Spartinivicinus poritis: one gene and its partner. The protein of the gene in region 1 interacts with the protein of each later gene in a pairwise test. Links are inferred from orthologs where the notes say so. Each region holds a gene or a part of one and is shown in the gene's direction. Other genes may lie near its edges. The genes, in order: mobA and ORQ98_RS23030.

Region 1 (8,740 bases):
ACTATCTATCTAAACTTTAGCACTAGCTATGGTTTTTAGCTCGTAAAAGCCTGTCTGGTTGTTATGTTGGTATTATCCAAGCCACTGTCAAGAATTAACCTCACTATCATGATTGCAATATGTCAATTAGATGAAGGTTGCTAGCACAAACCGGTTAAATCGATTATAAATGTGAATCATGTCACTTTAGCGGGAATGCCTGTCATAAATTTGACCAATCTCACATTTCTGACTTTACTGAGGTAAGCATCGCTTGGTCATCCGACGATGATATTACCAAACGGTCTTTCAAGCGAGTTTGGTATTTTCTGCAATAATAAAGCTGTTGCAAAAGGTGTTGCGCATAATCGCTTTGTGACAGCTTCTAATAATGAAAGTCGAGCGGAAGTGGGTATGTGGCGAGAAATCAAAGTCTTGCTAATTGATGATAATGCCAATCGTCGGCACGAAATGAAGGTCATCCTGGAGTTCTTAGGAGAAGACTTTATTGCTTTGGATTCCAGTCATTGGTTGCAGGCGTTAAAAGAGCAGGATGTTAACCCTGAAGGTATCGCTGGGTTATTATTGGGCGATTGCCATAGCCCTTTGGAGTCGATGATTGCTGATATCCAAAAATGGTATGGCGGTATAGCCGTATTATTAATTGGTGAACAATCGCTGTCAGAAGCCTGTGATCCAGACTTGAAACGGCAAGTGATCGCGACGATTGATTACCCGCCCAGCTATAACAAGCTACTGGATAGCCTGCATCGTTCTCAGGTTTTTCACGAGCAATATCAGCTTAGTCGTCATCATGGTCGTAGCCAGCAGCGAGAAATTCAGTTGTTCCGCAGCTTAGTTGGCACCAGCCGGAAGGTACAACAGGTGAGGGAGATGATGGCTCAGGTGGCGGATAAGGATGTCAGTGTACTGATCACCGGGGAGTCTGGAACCGGTAAAGAAGTGGTTGCACGAAACCTGCATTATAACTCCCATCGCCGCAATGGCCCTTTTGTACCTGTCAACTGTGGTGCCATCCCTGGTGAGTTACTGGAAAGCGAATTATTTGGCCATGAAAAAGGCGCATTTACTGGGGCCATTTCTACTCGTATTGGACGGTTTGAACTGGCACAGGGAGGCACGCTGTTTCTAGATGAAATTGGTGATATGCCTCTGCATATGCAAGTGAAAATACTACGGGTGTTGCAGGAAAAATATTTTGAGCGAGTAGGGGGCAATAAAACCATTACCACAGATGTACGCATTATAGCAGCCACCCATAAGAATCTAGAAGACATGATTCAGGATGGCGGGTTTCGTGAAGACTTGTATTATCGGTTAAATGTTTTCCCCATTGATATGCCACCCCTTCGAGAACGTGTGGAAGATATACCGCTGCTGTTGAATGAGTTAATTGCCCGGTTGGAAAATGAAAAGCGCGGTTCAATCCGATTTAATTCCGCGGCGATTATGTCGTTGTGTCGTCATGAATGGCACGGTAATGTCCGAGAGTTAGCAAATTTGGTTGAGCGCTTAGCCATTATGCATCCCTATGGTGTTATTGGCGTACAGGAATTACCCAAAAAATACCGGCATATTGATGAGCATGATGAAAATACTAAAGATGTGGTAGACATGTTTCCCCAACAGATCGAAACCGTCGGTTTAGTTGGCTTGGATACGCCCGCCTTATTACCTGTGAATGGTTTGGATTTAAAAGACTACCTGACTAACCTGGAAAAAAGCTTAATTAAACAAGCCCTGGATGATAGTAATGGGGTTGTTGCTCGGGCTGCTGAGCGGTTGCATATTCGCCGAACCACCTTGGTAGAAAAAATGCGAAAATACGGTTTGCAACGTCGTGAATCCATGTCAGGGAATTGACTGCAATTTGTTTTGGTCAGCTAACCTATTGATTTAATAAATAAAAAATATTGGGCATTGATATTGCAAACACCGGTTAAGTCCAATGAATTGGCACCACAGAGTGTCTTCAGGGAGCTTACCGATGTCGAATTATATAAAAACGCTCACGGCGGAGCCCACGTCTACCGCTAAAAGCCAAGCAGAGTTACCTGATGTAAGTACTGAGGAAATGATTCAGCTGCGGCCTGATAGTAACGTAACCGTTCCTTATTCCACACTATTTAGCTCAGCACTTAAATGGGAAAGCCAGTCACTTGAGAGTCAAGTGAATTGTTTAGCTCAGCAGCTAGCGACAACTAAAACTCAATACCAACGAGAAATTGCAGAAAAGGTTCGGTTATCTCAGCGGCTAGAAAGTTTGTTACATATTTTACCGGCAGGGGTTGTGGTCATTGATGCCCAGGGAATAGTGGTAGAATGTAATCAAACGGCAGTTGATTTATTAGGTGAGCCACTACTGGGAGAGGTATGGCGGAATATTATAACACGCTGCTTTGCCCCTCGTGATGATGATGGCCACGAAATATCGCTAAAAGATGGGCGCCGAGTGAATATTGCCACCCGCTCACTGGAATCTGAGCCGGGTCAAATCATCCTGTTAAATGATTTAACGGAAACACGACGCTTGCAGCAAGCGCTGAGTCATCATCAACGGTTATCAGCACTGGGCAAAATGGTGGCGTCATTAGCTCATCAAATTCGAACACCACTTTCAGCAGCGATGCTCTATGCAGGGCATTTAATGAAAGGATCGCTGCCGCCTGTCCAACAAATTAAATTTGCTGAAAAACTCATGGCCAGACTGAGTCATCTGGATCGACAAGTACGAGATATGCTGGTGTTTGCTCGTGGAGAATTGCCCATGGCGAACCAGTTGTCGGTTATTGCGTTTTTTACCAGCTTGCAACATGCGGTGGAAGGGGTAGCAGTTTTTCAACGGGCCAAGATTGAATGGCAATGTCCTGCCAATAAAGATAAGCCCAATCAAGAGACGATTTATCAGCAGGCAATTTTGCAGTGTAATCAGGATGCGTTGGTTGGGGCTTGTTTAAATTTAATGACTAATGCAGTTGAAGCCGCTAATCAACAGGCTGTTTGGTTGCGGGTAACGGCCAGGGTAACCCGTAGTCGATTGCTAATCACTATTAAAGATAACGGGCCTGGTATGAGTCAAGCGCAAATAAAGCAAGCGAAAGAACCTTTTTTTACCACTAAAGCTCAGGGAACAGGGCTAGGCATCGCTGTGGTACAAGCCGTGGTGCGTGCCCACCAAGGGGATTTTCACTTGCACTCTATACCGGATCAGGGTACTTGCGCTCAAATCAGTATTCCCTTATCAAATCAGCCAATAGCCACCAATGTAGCTGAAAAAATAGTGAATATTTAGCAAACAATATTGGCAAAGGAATAATGGAGGTAGTCAGTATAATGAGTCAATACACTGTATTAGTTGTAGAAGATGACCAGGCCTTACAAGAAGCTATTTGTGATACCTTGTCTTTAGCTGGCTATCACTGCCGGGCTGCCATCCATGGTAAAGAAGCGGTTCAGCAGCTGAGTCAGCAACGCGTGGATATGGTGGTAACCGATGTCAATATGCCAGAAATGAATGGCCATGATTTACTGTTGTATATTAAGCAGCATTTCCCCCAAATTCCGGTGTTATTAGCTACGGCTTATGGCAGCATTAATCAAGCAGTGCAGGCAATGAAAATGGGTGCTATTGACTATTTGGTCAAACCCTTTGCGCCAGAAGCACTGCTGGATATTGTCGGCAGGGTCATTACTGGTTGCTCTAATATCAAAGGAGCTGATAGCCCCGTTGCAGCGGCAGAAACCAGTCGACAGTTGTTGGCTTTAGCAAAACGGGTGGCTGCTTCCGACTCCACAGTGTTGATTTCAGGTGAAAGCGGCTCGGGCAAAGAGGTTTTAGCTCGCTATATCCATCAACAATCTGCCAGGGTAAAACAACCTTTTATTGCCATTAATTGTGCTGCTATCCCTGAAAATATGTTGGAAGCGACTTTATTTGGCCATGAAAAAGGGGCTTTTACAGGTGCTTACCAAAGTATGCCAGGTAAATTTGAGCAAGCGGATGGGGGCACATTATTGCTGGATGAAATTTCAGAAATGGCCTTGGGGCTGCAAGCCAAACTATTACGGGTATTACAAGAAAGAGAAGTTGAGCGAGTGGGGGGACGAAAAACCATTTCCCTGGATGTAAGAGTGCTAGCAACCACGAATAGAGATATGCTGGAGCAAGTGAAAGCGGGCAGTTTTCGTGAAGATTTATACTACCGGCTGTGTGTATTTCCACTGCAGTTGTTGCCATTACGGGAGCGGCCGGCGGATATTGTGCCCATTGCTGAACGGTTATTTAGCCAGCATTGTCAAAAAATGCAGCGGGTACCTGTGCAATTAGATGCATCAGCTAAACAGCAATTGTTGCATTATCATTGGCCTGGCAATGTCAGGGAGCTGGATAATGCCATACAACGGGCATTAATTTTACAACCAGGTGATGTTATTTATGCCAGTGACTTATGTGTTGATCTGTCACCTGAGCAGCTGATGAGTGATATTCAAGTTAATCCGCCTGCCTTTCATACGACTGCTCCCGTCGCTGCCATGGTTGATTCACAGCCATCTGATGGGTCGTTGTCGGAGTGTAGCCATAAGGCTCAGTTATGTGATGGGGTTCGACAACGGGAATTTCAGTTAATTATTGATGCGTTACGACAAGAGCGGGGGAAACGCAAAGAAGCGGCAGTGAAACTCGGTATTAGCCCACGTACCTTACGTTATAAATTAGCGAAAATGCGGGAAGCAGGGATTAATGTGGAAGCAGCGATTGGTGGGTAGCCCATTTCATCATTACTTTAAATCCTGTTAAGCTTGGGTGGTTTTATTTATTTGTTTAGAACCTCATGAGCGACCCAACTAAAATAGTATCTCCGTTACCTGATAAGGTTGATAAGGCTGACAAAAAAGTAACCGGCATTATTTTGGCGGGTGGTCAGGCAAGCCGAATGGATTACCAGGACAAAGGCTTAATTGATTTAGCGGGTAGGCCGCTGGCCAGTTGGGTTAAACAGGCAATGGAGGGGGTGGTTACTGATGTCTACATTAGCTGCAATCGTCACTTCGATCAGTATCAACAAATCACCAGGCAATTAATTAATGATGCTGAACCGACTCAGTATCAAGGCCCTTTAGCGGGTATTCTAGCGACGGCAAAACAAGTCGATACACCTTGGCTATTATGTGTACCCACTGATACCCCATTAATCACCGAAAACCTGTTGGCTAGCTGGATAAATGAAGTTAATTTAACCGCTAACCCGACCAGTTATTTACAAACAGAAAAACAAGGACATTTTCTCCACTGCCTTGTTAAAACGGTCGATGCATTACGTATCGAACAGCAATTACAACAAGGTAATCGCAAAGTATTTGACTGGTTAGCTGCTATTGGTGCGAAACCTTGGCAAGTACCTGCTTTATTTCATTCACAGCTAATGAATATCAATACTCCCCAAGAACTGACAGCTGCTGGTGAGTTGCTGAAAAAAATACATCAAGTTTAAATAAAAAAGAATGGGCAGCTTGTTTAGATAACAACTGATATTATGATTTTAGTTGCCTAAAAATCATTAATGATAGCTATATATACCCAATACGAATGGTTTTTAGGTGCGGCCATCGAGTGACGAAACTTCATGAGCCTATAAATAATAGGTGATTGGGGTGAGGAATGAAGATAACAAAACCTAAGAATCATTCGTGAAGGGTATATTAATGTTATTCATAATAGCAGCACTGTCGTTCATCGTTGTACTATCAGTGGTTATTATTGGGTATGCGGCAGGATTGGTGGGAGCTGAAAGAGTACAATTACTCCATAGTTTGTCTTGGATGCAATTGATCATTGGAGGAGCCCTTTTTTACTATTGCCAGAAAAATTGTGCTAACGTTTTCTTTTCCGGGGGTGCTTCACATTCTATTCGTTATATGTTGGTGCGAAGCGCAATACTCCTCAGTGTCTTGCTACTGGTCATTGGCTTGATTTTTGGTTTGACTGAACGAACCTCAAATTGGTCGCAACTAAATTTAACTATAGCCCTAAAAGGGCTTTTTTATTATTTGGTGCTGATTGCTTTAGCAGAAGAAGTTTTATTCCGTGGGTTGCCATTTTTTAGCAATAACCATCGTCCAGGCTTAATTATATTAATAAGCAGTGTACTATTTGCGTTATATCACTTTAATAATGGTTTACATACCTTGCCTTATTATTTCTCGTTAGGGGTGTTATTAGCGGTATTGCGTTATTTTTCAGTGTCTTTATTGGCTCTGGCGGTAGGACATGGCCTATTTGATTTTATGGTTATCCTGGTTTGGCCCGGTACAGGCTTTCGATTTGGTGTAGCCGTATTTTATGTGGTTTCGCCCATAGTGATACTGGGTATTGCCGCGTTGGCCGGTTGGATGCTAAAGCAGCTGGATACCTGATGAGTCTTTCATGGCGCTTGCTTTTCATTAGCGGTATTCGTTATTTCAAGGCTGGCACGTGCTTCATCAAACGCTTCAAAATACTGCTGCTGTTGCTTAATGGTTGATAATGATGCCTGTAACTGACTGAAGTTAGATGAAATACCTTCGGTATAATGGGACACCAAGCGGAAGGCTTGGTGAGCATAGTCCGTTGCCTGGATCAATTGTAACTGAAGGCTAAATTCACGAATTTGCTGAGCAACGGCCTTGGTCTGCTGAGTCAGTTTAGTTTCTTTAGCCTGTAACTGCACAATATGATTTTGCTGATTAGCCAGGCTGGACTCTATTTCAACAATGGTGGCTGCTATGTCGATAGCAAGCGACTCTTCCCCTTTATTTAAAGCCTCAAGGGCTTGTTGTTCACTTTTTGCCAATTGGTGTTTGAGTAACTGGCAGCTGCTTTCCAGTTGAATACGTTCGGCCATTACCAGACGTAAATAGTGTTTTACTTGAGTCAACCCAGCTTCAGCACTGACCAATTCCTGTTGATAAGTGCGGATTGCATTCCCATCAATCATCGGCTCAGCTATCTCCCTTACTTTGCCTCGGATTACAGCCAATATTTTTTGTAATACACTCATAGCGGTAAGGGCACCTCTAATAATTGTTTTCAGTCTCTGGCCTTCTGGTAAATTCGCAATCAAGGCGTTGGCTTGAAGGCATGCTGGTGGCCTGTCGAAAAGGTGTCCTAATCTGTAAACTCATTAATAATCTTCTGCGTTTTAGCCGTTGATATTTTATTAATTAAACGCTCTTTTTCGTGCTCATCACGTAAGGTTTTTGATAGGGTGATAGTTGAGTTGATAATAAATAAGGCACTGATAACTAAATAGCCTTTTATTTCCAGTGAGGCAGGGATAATTAAAATACCCATTAACATGGCTGCAATGGATAATACAAATGAAATCTTTACGAAAACAACCCAGCTCTGGCTTGAGCCTTGTAAATCGGAATAGTCCATAAAATCACCTCTTAAAACAGTTGGTATCGTTGATGGTTAAAAAGTAACTAGGAATGGCAGTTAACTCAATCAGGAAAAGAGAAGTAGTAAATAATGAGTAAGTAGGTATTACTTTATAGTACCCAGCTTTACGCATGGACCACTAGAGTGATTGTGTCACTATTGTTGCAATTGATGGTGTTGCAACTGATGGTTTGGCCCTTCGCAGGTCAGGATAAGCAACCAGCTACACTCCGTAAGCTGTCTTCATCAGCCTGTATAGAGGCCATAAACAATTATTAGAGATGCCCTTAAAACCATCTATACTTAACTTTAGTTATACTTTAGAAGTAAAAAGGCAGTTTATGTGTAAGCAAGTATACCCTCAGTTTCCTCTCAGAAAGCTCAAATCAAGCATTTTCAAAATACCACTGCAATAGCCAAGCACAGGGCTAGCGTAGTATGTTGGATAATCTAAGTAATTACAGCCTACTTAAAGCTTTTTTTGATAAGTACGCTTTTGTGCGAATCGTTGCTATTATCTTGGTCTCTATAATTTTTATTCCACTATTTCAGCAGGCACTATTTTTAGATGATTTTCCTGATTTTAGCTTAAAAAAATCAAGTGGTTATCTTAATAATCCATTAAGTTATCCTGTCTACACTGAACAATTTGTCTCATCAGGTATTACACCAGAAGTACATAGTGCATCAGCCGTCTTTACAAGGAATGGCAGTATGCATGCTTTTTGGTACGGAGGTGAACGTGAGGGCGCTAAAGATGTGTCTATTTATACCGCGCAACTTGATGTTAAGCATAATCAGTGGCATGGCGAGAAACAACTATTTAATCGAGTTAATATCAGTAATCAGTTAAATATTTATCTAAAAAAACTGGGTAATATCGTTTCTATTCGTGATAATGAAGGAAAAATATGGTTATTTTTTGTTAGCGTATCTTTAGGCGGTTGGGCTGTCAGCAGTATTAACTTTGTTGTTTCCGATGATGATGCGCATAGTTGGTCTAAACCCAGGCGGTTAATCACTTCCCCAATGTTTAATCTAAGTACGCTTGTCAAAGGAGAACCTTTTTTATATGAAAACGGCAGTATAGGGCTGCCAGTGTATCACGAAATGATAGGAAAATTTGGCGAATTGTTACGCTTAAGTCCAAATGGTTATGTATTGGATAAGGCTCGCCTTAGTTATGGACGAAGTGGCTTACAACCTATTTTATTGTCTACTGATAGAAACACGGCAAGCGTTTATTTACGAAATGGAACAGATGCCGTTGATAGCACACTGCTAGAAACCAGAACGATTGACTCAGGAAAAAGTTGGCAA
Region 2 (8,611 bases), on another replicon or contig:
ATTTTTCCTTTAGCCATCCCTTCAATTGCATCACCAGGTGCCATGATGGCTGTGGTGCTACTGACTGACAATCATCGCTTTTCGTTAATTGATCAGTTCGTAACTACTGGTATTGTTTTGCTAATCATGTTTATAACATTGATGTTATTGCTTGTTGCGCCATTCATTCAAAAAGTGATTGGGACCGCTGGAGCAAGTGTCATCAGTCGGGTAATGGGGTTAATACTGGCTGCAGTGGCAACAAATAGTGTGTTGGCGGGGATTCAAACTTACTTTCAATTATAGGCTGGTCTGTTTTCTGATTACACTTTTAAGGAGTTAGTGACTATTGACAAAAATCAATATGCTCTTAAAAAGATTCAGTAAACTGATATTCTTAAAACTGTAAAGCTAGGGTATATAAAGTAGGATGGTTGTAGTGGCGATCATGCTGGATAACAATGTCCTATACCGTTACAAAAATAAGTTATCAAATAAGCCATCAATAGTCGTAAGGCTATCAGAGGCTACAACAGGTCGTTAATAGATGGTAGTCATTTCGTTTTGATTCCGGCGCAAATCTATTTATGATGGTAGGCTAAATTACTTTTAGATTAGGACTAACCAAAGTGCATCAACATACTGATTTTATTCCACTCAATATTGCTGTGCTTACTGTAAGTGATACCAGGGATGAGTCTACTGATACTTCGGGTCAGTACTTGATTAGCGCTTTGCAGGAAGCTGGTCATCAATTAAAACATCGGCAAATTATCAAAGATGACATATACCATATTCGTGCCATTGTTTCTGAATGGATTTACGATGAAACCATACAAGTGGTATTGATTACAGGTGGTACCGGGTTTACTGGGCGTGATAGCACACCAGAGGCAGTAGCAGTATTGTTTGACAAGGAAGTGACGGGCTTTGGTGAACTATTTAGGCAAGTTTCAAAAGAAGAGATAGGTACCTCTACACTTCAATCTAGGGCGCTGGCTGGCTTAGCAAATCATACAGTAATTTTTTGTCTACCAGGGTCAACAGGGGCTTGTAAAACGGGCTGGGGAAAAATCATTCAACCACAACTGGATAGCACAACACGCCCTTGCAACTTTGTGTGTCATTTGTTGCCGAATTGAAGTAAGCAGCAGGATTGCGCTTGACTATCAATTAAAGGCTTTAGACTTGGTGGAGCAATAAAGTGGAGAAAAAAGTTTAATGAGCTGCTCAGAGCATAACCTTATTACAGTTAGCCAGGCAATTGCCCAAATTCAGGAAACCTTGGAACATAAGGCAGATGTTGAGTGGCTGTCTTTGGCAGAAGCTGTAAACAAAGTAGTAGCAGCAGACCAATTGTCCACCTTAAACGTACCTCCTGCAGCCAACAGTGCAATGGATGGCTATGGCTTCAATGCTAAAGACTTAGCGCCCGATCAGCTTACCCAGCTACCCGTTGGATTAAGAGTAGCTGCAGGTGATCAACCAGGCACTCTACCCTCTGGTATGGCAGCAAGAATCTTTACGGGAGCTTTTATTCCTACCAATGTTGACTTGGTCATCCCCCAAGAACTAGTGAAGGTTACCAGTGATCAAGTTGAAGTGCAGCCTGGCTGGCGAATAGGGCAGCATATTCGAAATGCGGGTGAGGATATTGCTGAAGGGCAACAGGTAGTCGTTGCAGGCAAACGCCTGAGACCTCAGGAGCTTGGACTACTTGCATCTGTGGGAATTATGCAAGTACCTGTTTATAAGCCGTTAACCGTTGCCTTGTTTACCACTGGAGATGAGTTAATTGAGCCTGGTCGGCCACTACCTGATGGCAAAATTTATAACTCAAACCGCTATACCTTAATGGGGCTATTACAGCAAGGAGGCTTTAAAATCATTGATGGCGGTACTTTGCCTGATCAGCACGAAGCTACTAAACAAGCGTTATTGAAAGCCAGTCAGCAAGCTGATGCAATTATTACCACTGGTGGCGTTTCTGTGGGTGAAGAGGATTATGTGCAAGACGTGATTAAGGAAAACGGCACAGTTCATTTATGGAAGCTGGCTATCAAACCAGGTAAGCCACTGTTATACGGGCAGCTAAATAAAAAGCCGGTATTTGGTTTGCCTGGAAATCCTATTTCATCCTTAGTTACTTATTTAATGGTGGCTCGTCCTGCATTACAACAAATGCAAGGTTTACATGACACTCAGCCAGCCAGTTACCGGTTTAGAGCAGGTTTTACTAAAAAGAAAAACCTTAAGCGAGCTGAATACCTTAGAGTGCAACTTCAGTCGCAATTAGGTGAGCAAACAATTGTACCTTATCCTAAGCAGGGTTCTGGAGTGTTGTCGTCTGCAAGTTGGGCGAGCGGCTTGGCACTGGTGCCTGCGGATACAGACGTTAAACCTGGTGACTGGCTTGAATACTGGCCATTTAGTGAGTTTGTCTAGTCATATAATATTGATCAATACGGTTTTTAAAGTGCAGTAAAATAGGTAATAGATAGTGTTGTTAGTGTGGCCCTTTCATTAACAGGAAATAGCACTAGATACTGTCGGAGTGGAAGAGGTAATAATAATGAGTTCTCCATTAGTTGATCGTTTTGGCCGGAAGATTACCTATTTACGTTTTTCGCTCACTGACCGTTGTGATTTTCGCTGTGTTTACTGCATGGCAGAAGATATGACATTTTTACCCAGACAAAAAATTCTAGGCTTGGAAGAAATGCTTCAAGTAGCCGAAACATTCGTTTCACTTGGAGTGAAAAAAATCCGTTTAACCGGCGGAGAGCCGCTTATTCGTCATAATGTCATCTGGTTAATTGAGCGTTTAACAGCATTACCAGGGCTTGATGAGTTACTCATTACCTCTAATGGTTCGCAGTTAGTTAAATATGCACCTGCTCTAGCCAAAGCAGGTGTTAAACGAATTAATGTCAGTTTAGATACACTTGATCCTACCGAATTTAAGCAATTAACCCGCACTGGTGATATTAAAAAAGTGTTAGCTGGAATTAATGCTGCACAACAGGCGGGTATTGAACGAATTAAGCTTAACGTTGTAGTGATGAAAGGGCGTAATCAGCATCAAATATTACCCTTGGTTGATTATGCTTTGGCTAATAAAGTGGATGTCAGCTTTATTGAGGAAATGCCACTGGGTGCTATTTCAGAGCACCAACGAGGATTAACCTTGTGTACCAGCGAAGAAGTTAGAGATATTATTCAGCAACAATATCAGCTAATGCCTTCTACTTATGAAACTAACGGACCAAGCCGTTATTGGCAAATACCAGGTTATCAAAGCAAAATTGGCTTTATATCACCTCATAGTCATAACTTTTGTGGAGATTGTAATCGAGTAAGAGTAACAGCAGAAGGCAAGCTCCTGTTGTGTTTAGGTAACGAGCACTCTGCTGATCTTAAAAATATCATCCGACGTTATCCTGGTGAGCAGGATAAATTGCGGGAGACGATCATAACGGCTATGGACTTAAAGCCTGAGCGTCATTATTTTGATCCAACGGGTGATGTACAGCTCGTGCGGTTTATGAATATGACTGGCGGGTAAACAATTTAAGGTGGCCATTCTGTAGCAGAAAACTTAAGCTTTTTAGCAAAAACTGGGGAAAATAATAGAGTAGTAAAAAGTATAATAAGTAGCCGTTGTTTTGATGAGGCTATCAATAGAAAAAGCCTTGGTAACAAAAAATGCATAATGAGGGCCACTTCTTTTTAAACCCTTCGCTTTAACTAATGGCCCTTTCTAGCGTTCAGATTAGTTGTTGATGAGCAAAAACCTCTCTCATTATAGAAACAGGCATATTACCGGTGCTTAAAAATGCCTGGTGAAAAGCTCGGTCTAAGGTTTTGCCTGACAAAGACGACTGCTGTTTTTTTATAAAGTCTTGTTTTAGTTGCCAAACGAGTTGGTTACCAACTAAATAACACATAGGGTAACCCCGTTCGGATGAGTACCAGTTTAATTCAGCTTGAACTCGCCCAGAGGTAAAACCAGTAACAACTTGCAGTAGCTCGCCGGCTAGGCGGAAGGGGTCATCAGTTTTAGTTTGTAGAGGTATACCAACATCCAGGTATTGCTTATCGCCTGTTAAGAAAAATAGATCAATAGCCACTCGGGCGCCGATTCGGCATATTTCTCGTTTAGCAATGAAGCGCGCTTCATCCGTTAAGTCTCCCATGTAACCCATATCTAACATATAGTCTTCCAGCATGGTAGTCCAACCTTCTGCTTGTTCTGGTGCGAAAAGGATGCGACGAATTTTACTGTTATGGGTAGCGCTGGTAGCGAGTTGTAAATGATGGCCAGGAATTCCTTCATGAATCATCATCACTGGAATACCCAGCTTATTGTGTTCATCAATTAAGTCTTCACGTAACGTCAGATGAATCAAGCTGGTGCGGGTACCTTCTCGTAAGGGTAGGGGAGAACGCATGGCACCAGCAGGAATCACTGGCTCTAAAAATTTAGGGGTTTGTTCAATCAGCATTTGTTGGTCAGCAAAAATTGGAAATAAATTATGCTGGTTAATAAAATCAATAATTTTTTTATTTTCTTGCTTATAGATATCAATAATTGAATGGAGCTTGTTGTCAATAAGCTCAACCTGATAGTGTTTATTTAAAAACTGCTGAAGTGCTTCGGGTGAGGTATCAGCAGCTAATTGATACTTTTTAGTTAAGGTCTGGGTTAATTCTCCGATTTGCTGCTGAGTGCTGTGTAGAAAGTCGGCAGCCAGTGTTTTTAATTCACTAAAAGATAACTCGATACCATGATTACGAACCACTTGTTGTGCATCATCTATAGATAATGCAAAGTGTTCGGTAGTAGATAGCTGATTTAATTGCCGTTGATACTGATTTAATGCAGTATCAGCTTGGGCAATATGTTTTTTTAGTTCATTTAAACCATTGAACTTTTGTTCCGATGCCCAGTCAGTAATTGCTTTAAACAAGGTTGGTAATACTGCGACGGTTTCTAAGTCAATTGCTTGCCAGCGTTTGACAGGTGTGTCTAAACGCCCCAGCATACTATGCAGAAAGGTGGGAATATTAGCAATGCGAGATGAAATATTTTCTAGACGGTCTCCTGCAGGTCTAGGGTCATCAATAAATAAAGTAAATATACCTTCACTGATGTCTCCACCGGCAGTGGGATGTTGTGCAACTTCCAACCTGTCGTTAAACTGGCGTTGGTAGCGGTGTACAATTTTATTTAGGTGTAACTCAGATAAGCGTAAGTCTGTGAGCAACTCAAAGTCTGTGGTTGTTTGTTTTAATTGGCTAATTTGATTAATTAGATCTTGTGCCTGTTTGGCTCTGGCAGAGCAGCTTTCGAGAGATGGATCGGGTAAATCATTAAGATTTTTGGCGATACCAAGTGCCAGAGAGCCGTTGGGGTCACTGGCCAGAAAGTTGATTAGATCTGTTTCAAATATCTGGTATTGTTCCATGTATGATCCGTTAGTCGGTGCGAGGGTGTTTATTTACATACTTGTCGTCGTATATTTTTAATTAGTTTGGATATAATACTTGCAATATATACATTTGGCCAGTTATGAATGATGTATGACAGTTTTATTGTAAGTTTTTTAACTTCAATGGAGCAGGCTTTTACAATGAATCAGTTGACAGTTGTCACACAAAAAACCATTGATAATACTTTAGAGCAGAAAGCAAATGGAAAAAAGCTTGCTTTAGTTTTCCACTTAAAAGTTAAAGATTATTCAGCATATCAGCAATGGCTGGTTAACAGTAATAAGCAACTGGGTGGCAGGCAATTATTTCAGATAGCAATAGACCCTGCTCCTCGTGAAGGCATGCTAATTGATCAGCTTATAATTAACGAATATCCCTCTGCACAATCAGCACTGGCATTTATGGCTAAATTTGGCAGTACTTTACAGTCAATTTGCAGTGTTTATGAAGTACTGGCTATTGTACCTGAGCCCGCAATGACTTTTTATATGGTTAAAGTAATATCTTGGTTAGTCAGGTTGTTTAAAGGTGTAAAAGATAAACGACCCCTTGCGGCAAACTGGACAGCAGATAATGTAGCAGTATGGCCTGATGAAAAACAAATGAATGTGGCAAGAAAGCAGAACCTGAATAAAGCACTTTTTGTCTATAATCTGAATAAGTATAAGACAGTTGCAAATTATCCTGAGTCTGAAAATATTGATAGCCTGGTTAGTGGTCAAGTAGCTTATGATCGTTATGCTAAAATTGCTGGCTTTGAGTTATTGAGAAGAGGTGCCTATCCAGTCTATGGAGGAAAACCTATTTGCCTACTGGAAAGTAGTCAGGGTTCTATGCTGGTAGACAGTTGGGATAAATTTATTTTTGTTCGTTATCCTCAGCGTCGAGATTTACTAGCCATTATTGAAAGTGATGAATTCAATAATGGCCAAATTCACCGAGATGCGGGGTTAGAGCGAGTCGCTATTTTTATGGGCAGCTAACAACCGCTTTATAGGGAGTTAGCCATACATAGGCGTAGATATGAGAACCACACTGCTTACAAAATACCCTGAACTTGCCAATGGATGACTCAAATGCTTGAAGTGAATCCTCTCCATTGACTAATTGAAAGCTTGAGGCGTCAATTGTTACTCCTATAGCAAAAGCAGATGAGTGTGCTTTTCGGCAGGTTTGGCAGTGGCAGCACTCTATCGTTGAAAGGGGCTGTATTGACTTGATACATCACGGTACCGCAAAGGCACTCACCATTATACAGGGTAAACTCCTGACAAATAACTTATTTACAATAAGTTAAGCTACTTTTGCATAGAAGTCATGAAGTATTTATCTGCTCCCAAGCACATTTCTCATTTAAAATCTTACAGTGCCTTGCGAAAGCTGAATGCCTTTTAATTTTTCTACAGTTTCCTTGTTTAGTGGATTGTTGTTTACTTCCAGTACAATAAACTTATTGAGCTCAGGAAGTGTTAAGCTTGTAATGCGATTATTTATTGCACTTAATACGGATAGATTAGTGTTTTTTGATACATCAAGGTCGCGGATTTTATTTGATGAGATATCTATATGGCTTAGCTTAATATTATTTGAAAAATTAACTTTTTTAAGTAGGTTGCTTTCTATAGTAATTTCTTCCAATAGCGTATTACTTTTAATATTAAGGTCTCCAATTTTATTATTAGATAGCGTGAGTAATCTAAGTTTTGGGTTGTTGCTTAAGTTGAGCTCAGAGAGTTGGTTTTCAGCAAGATTGAGTTCTTCTAATAGTGGGTTATTTGATAGATTAAGCTGTAGTAGTTGATTTGTAGATAGGTTAATTTTCTTCAGATTAGGAAGGTACTCTATTTCATCGGCATACATGATTTTCATATTGGGGCAGTCAATCACCTCAATTTCATTTAAAGCTTGTTTCTCACTTTTAGTTAAACAACGATAGAAGTACTCATCCCTAAATCTAAGATCAGATACATGTTTTAACTTGCCTGCTCCTTTTGGTAAGGCGCTCGCAAAACTTAACATATCTGTCAATAAAACAGAAAATATGGTGGTAAAAACCATAATGAAACTAAAGATTTTTTTGCTGTTCATAAAAATATCCATTTAATATAATACGCTGAAGGCAAGCACATTCTCTCATCAAGAGCTGTTTTCACTAAGATACCTTTCATCAAGAGTAGTACAACGAGTATTCTACTCCATTAATAATTGTAAAAAGTAACTTTAAGGCAGTTATTTTCTTTTTTATTTTATGCCTTCAAGATGCCCTGTGAGGGTTAGGTGGGACTAAGGTGCTGCTATGCCTGCAACTATGTTAATCAATGATTATCTTTTTTTTTGCGATATAAGTCGAATGTGGGGAGGTGAAAATCAGTTTTATCTACTAATACTTATCTTTTGTAATAATAAAAATAAGACAAATAAGGTATTTGAATGAAGCTACTAATACAAATTTATATCGCGCTAAATGTAATTTTTATTTCATCATTTGGCTGGGGGTATACCAATAATTATTTAATTGGGCAAGCTAAACGAGATATTACCGGATCGGCTGCGGAAGTGGTGATGTTAGGGTATGCCAAATCAGATCAGGTAGCAGCAGGTATTCATCAACGATTATGGGCCAGAGCATTTGTGGTAGCTGATCGACTTGACCAACAGCGGGTTGCTTTAGTGACTATTGATGCTGGTATGGTTTTTCAAGGGGTGACTCAAGCGGTTGTCCAACAATTGCAACAAAAGCTTGGCGGGCGGTATAGTGACAGAAATTTGTTGATTACCGCGACTCATACTCACAGTGGGCCAGGCGGGTTTTCCCACTATGCGTTGTATAATATTTCCAGTAAAGGCTTTATTAAAGAAAATTTTCAGGTAGTAGTTAATGGTATTGTCGATGCTATTATTGCAGCAGATCGAAACCTTAAGCCTGGTTATATTTTATTGAATAAAGGTGAATTAACCGGGGCTAATAAAAATCGTTCGCTAGCGGCTTATTTGAATAACGCAGATGCAGAATATTATCCTGCTGAAGATCGGCACATGACTGTTATAAAGTTTGTGCAGCAAGGGAAGCCCATTGGGCTATTGTCTTGGTTTCCAACTCACGCTGTTTCCATGCCAAATACTAACAAGCTAATTTCAG

Evidence for each region.
Region 2: the proteins of mobA (region 1) and ORQ98_RS23030 interact in binary tests that used the Escherichia coli proteins (3 or more experiments, as listed by UniProt). The link is inferred for Spartinivicinus poritis from one-to-one orthologs.

The regions. Positions count from the first base shown.
Region 1 is NZ_JAPMOU010000021.1:80,922-89,661, forward strand. What follows is about bases 3,725-6,662. They hold mobA (molybdenum cofactor guanylyltransferase), read left to right. Parts: upstream 3,725-4,832; coding sequence 4,833-5,492; downstream 5,493-6,662. Other genes in these bases: ORQ98_RS16340 (sigma-54-dependent transcriptional regulator), read left to right, coding at 3,725-4,767; ORQ98_RS16350 (CPBP family intramembrane glutamic endopeptidase), read left to right, coding at 5,704-6,414; ORQ98_RS16355 (PspA/IM30 family protein), read right to left, coding at 6,423-6,662. In the rest of the region: ORQ98_RS16330 (sigma-54 dependent transcriptional regulator), read left to right, coding at 394-1,863; ORQ98_RS16335 (sensor histidine kinase), read left to right, coding at 1,988-3,292; more of ORQ98_RS16340, read left to right, coding at 3,334-3,724; more of ORQ98_RS16355, read right to left, coding at 6,663-7,037; ORQ98_RS16360 (YiaA/YiaB family inner membrane protein), read right to left, coding at 7,145-7,417; ORQ98_RS16365 (sialidase family protein), read left to right, coding at 7,859-8,740. UniProt on the Escherichia coli protein: Transfers a GMP moiety from GTP to Mo-molybdopterin (Mo-MPT) cofactor (Moco or molybdenum cofactor) to form Mo-molybdopterin guanine dinucleotide (Mo-MGD) cofactor.
Region 2 is NZ_JAPMOU010000044.1:21,008-29,618, reverse strand. Bases 504-3,312 are described here. They hold ORQ98_RS23030 (molybdopterin molybdotransferase MoeA), read left to right. Parts: upstream 504-1,200; coding sequence 1,201-2,424; downstream 2,425-3,312. Other genes in these bases: moaA (GTP 3',8-cyclase MoaA), read left to right, coding at 2,552-3,312; moaB (molybdenum cofactor biosynthesis protein B), read left to right, coding at 609-1,121. In the rest of the region: ORQ98_RS23040 (MarC family protein), read left to right, coding at 1-285; more of moaA, read left to right, coding at 3,313-3,544; ORQ98_RS23020 (DUF885 family protein), read right to left, coding at 3,747-5,447; ORQ98_RS23015 (Dimeric alpha-beta barrel), read left to right, coding at 5,613-6,455; ORQ98_RS29675 (GFA family protein), read right to left, coding at 6,442-6,684; ORQ98_RS23010 (leucine-rich repeat domain-containing protein), read right to left, coding at 6,826-7,560; ORQ98_RS23005 (neutral/alkaline ceramidase), read left to right, coding at 7,903-8,611. UniProt on the Escherichia coli protein: Catalyzes the insertion of molybdate into adenylated molybdopterin with the concomitant release of AMP.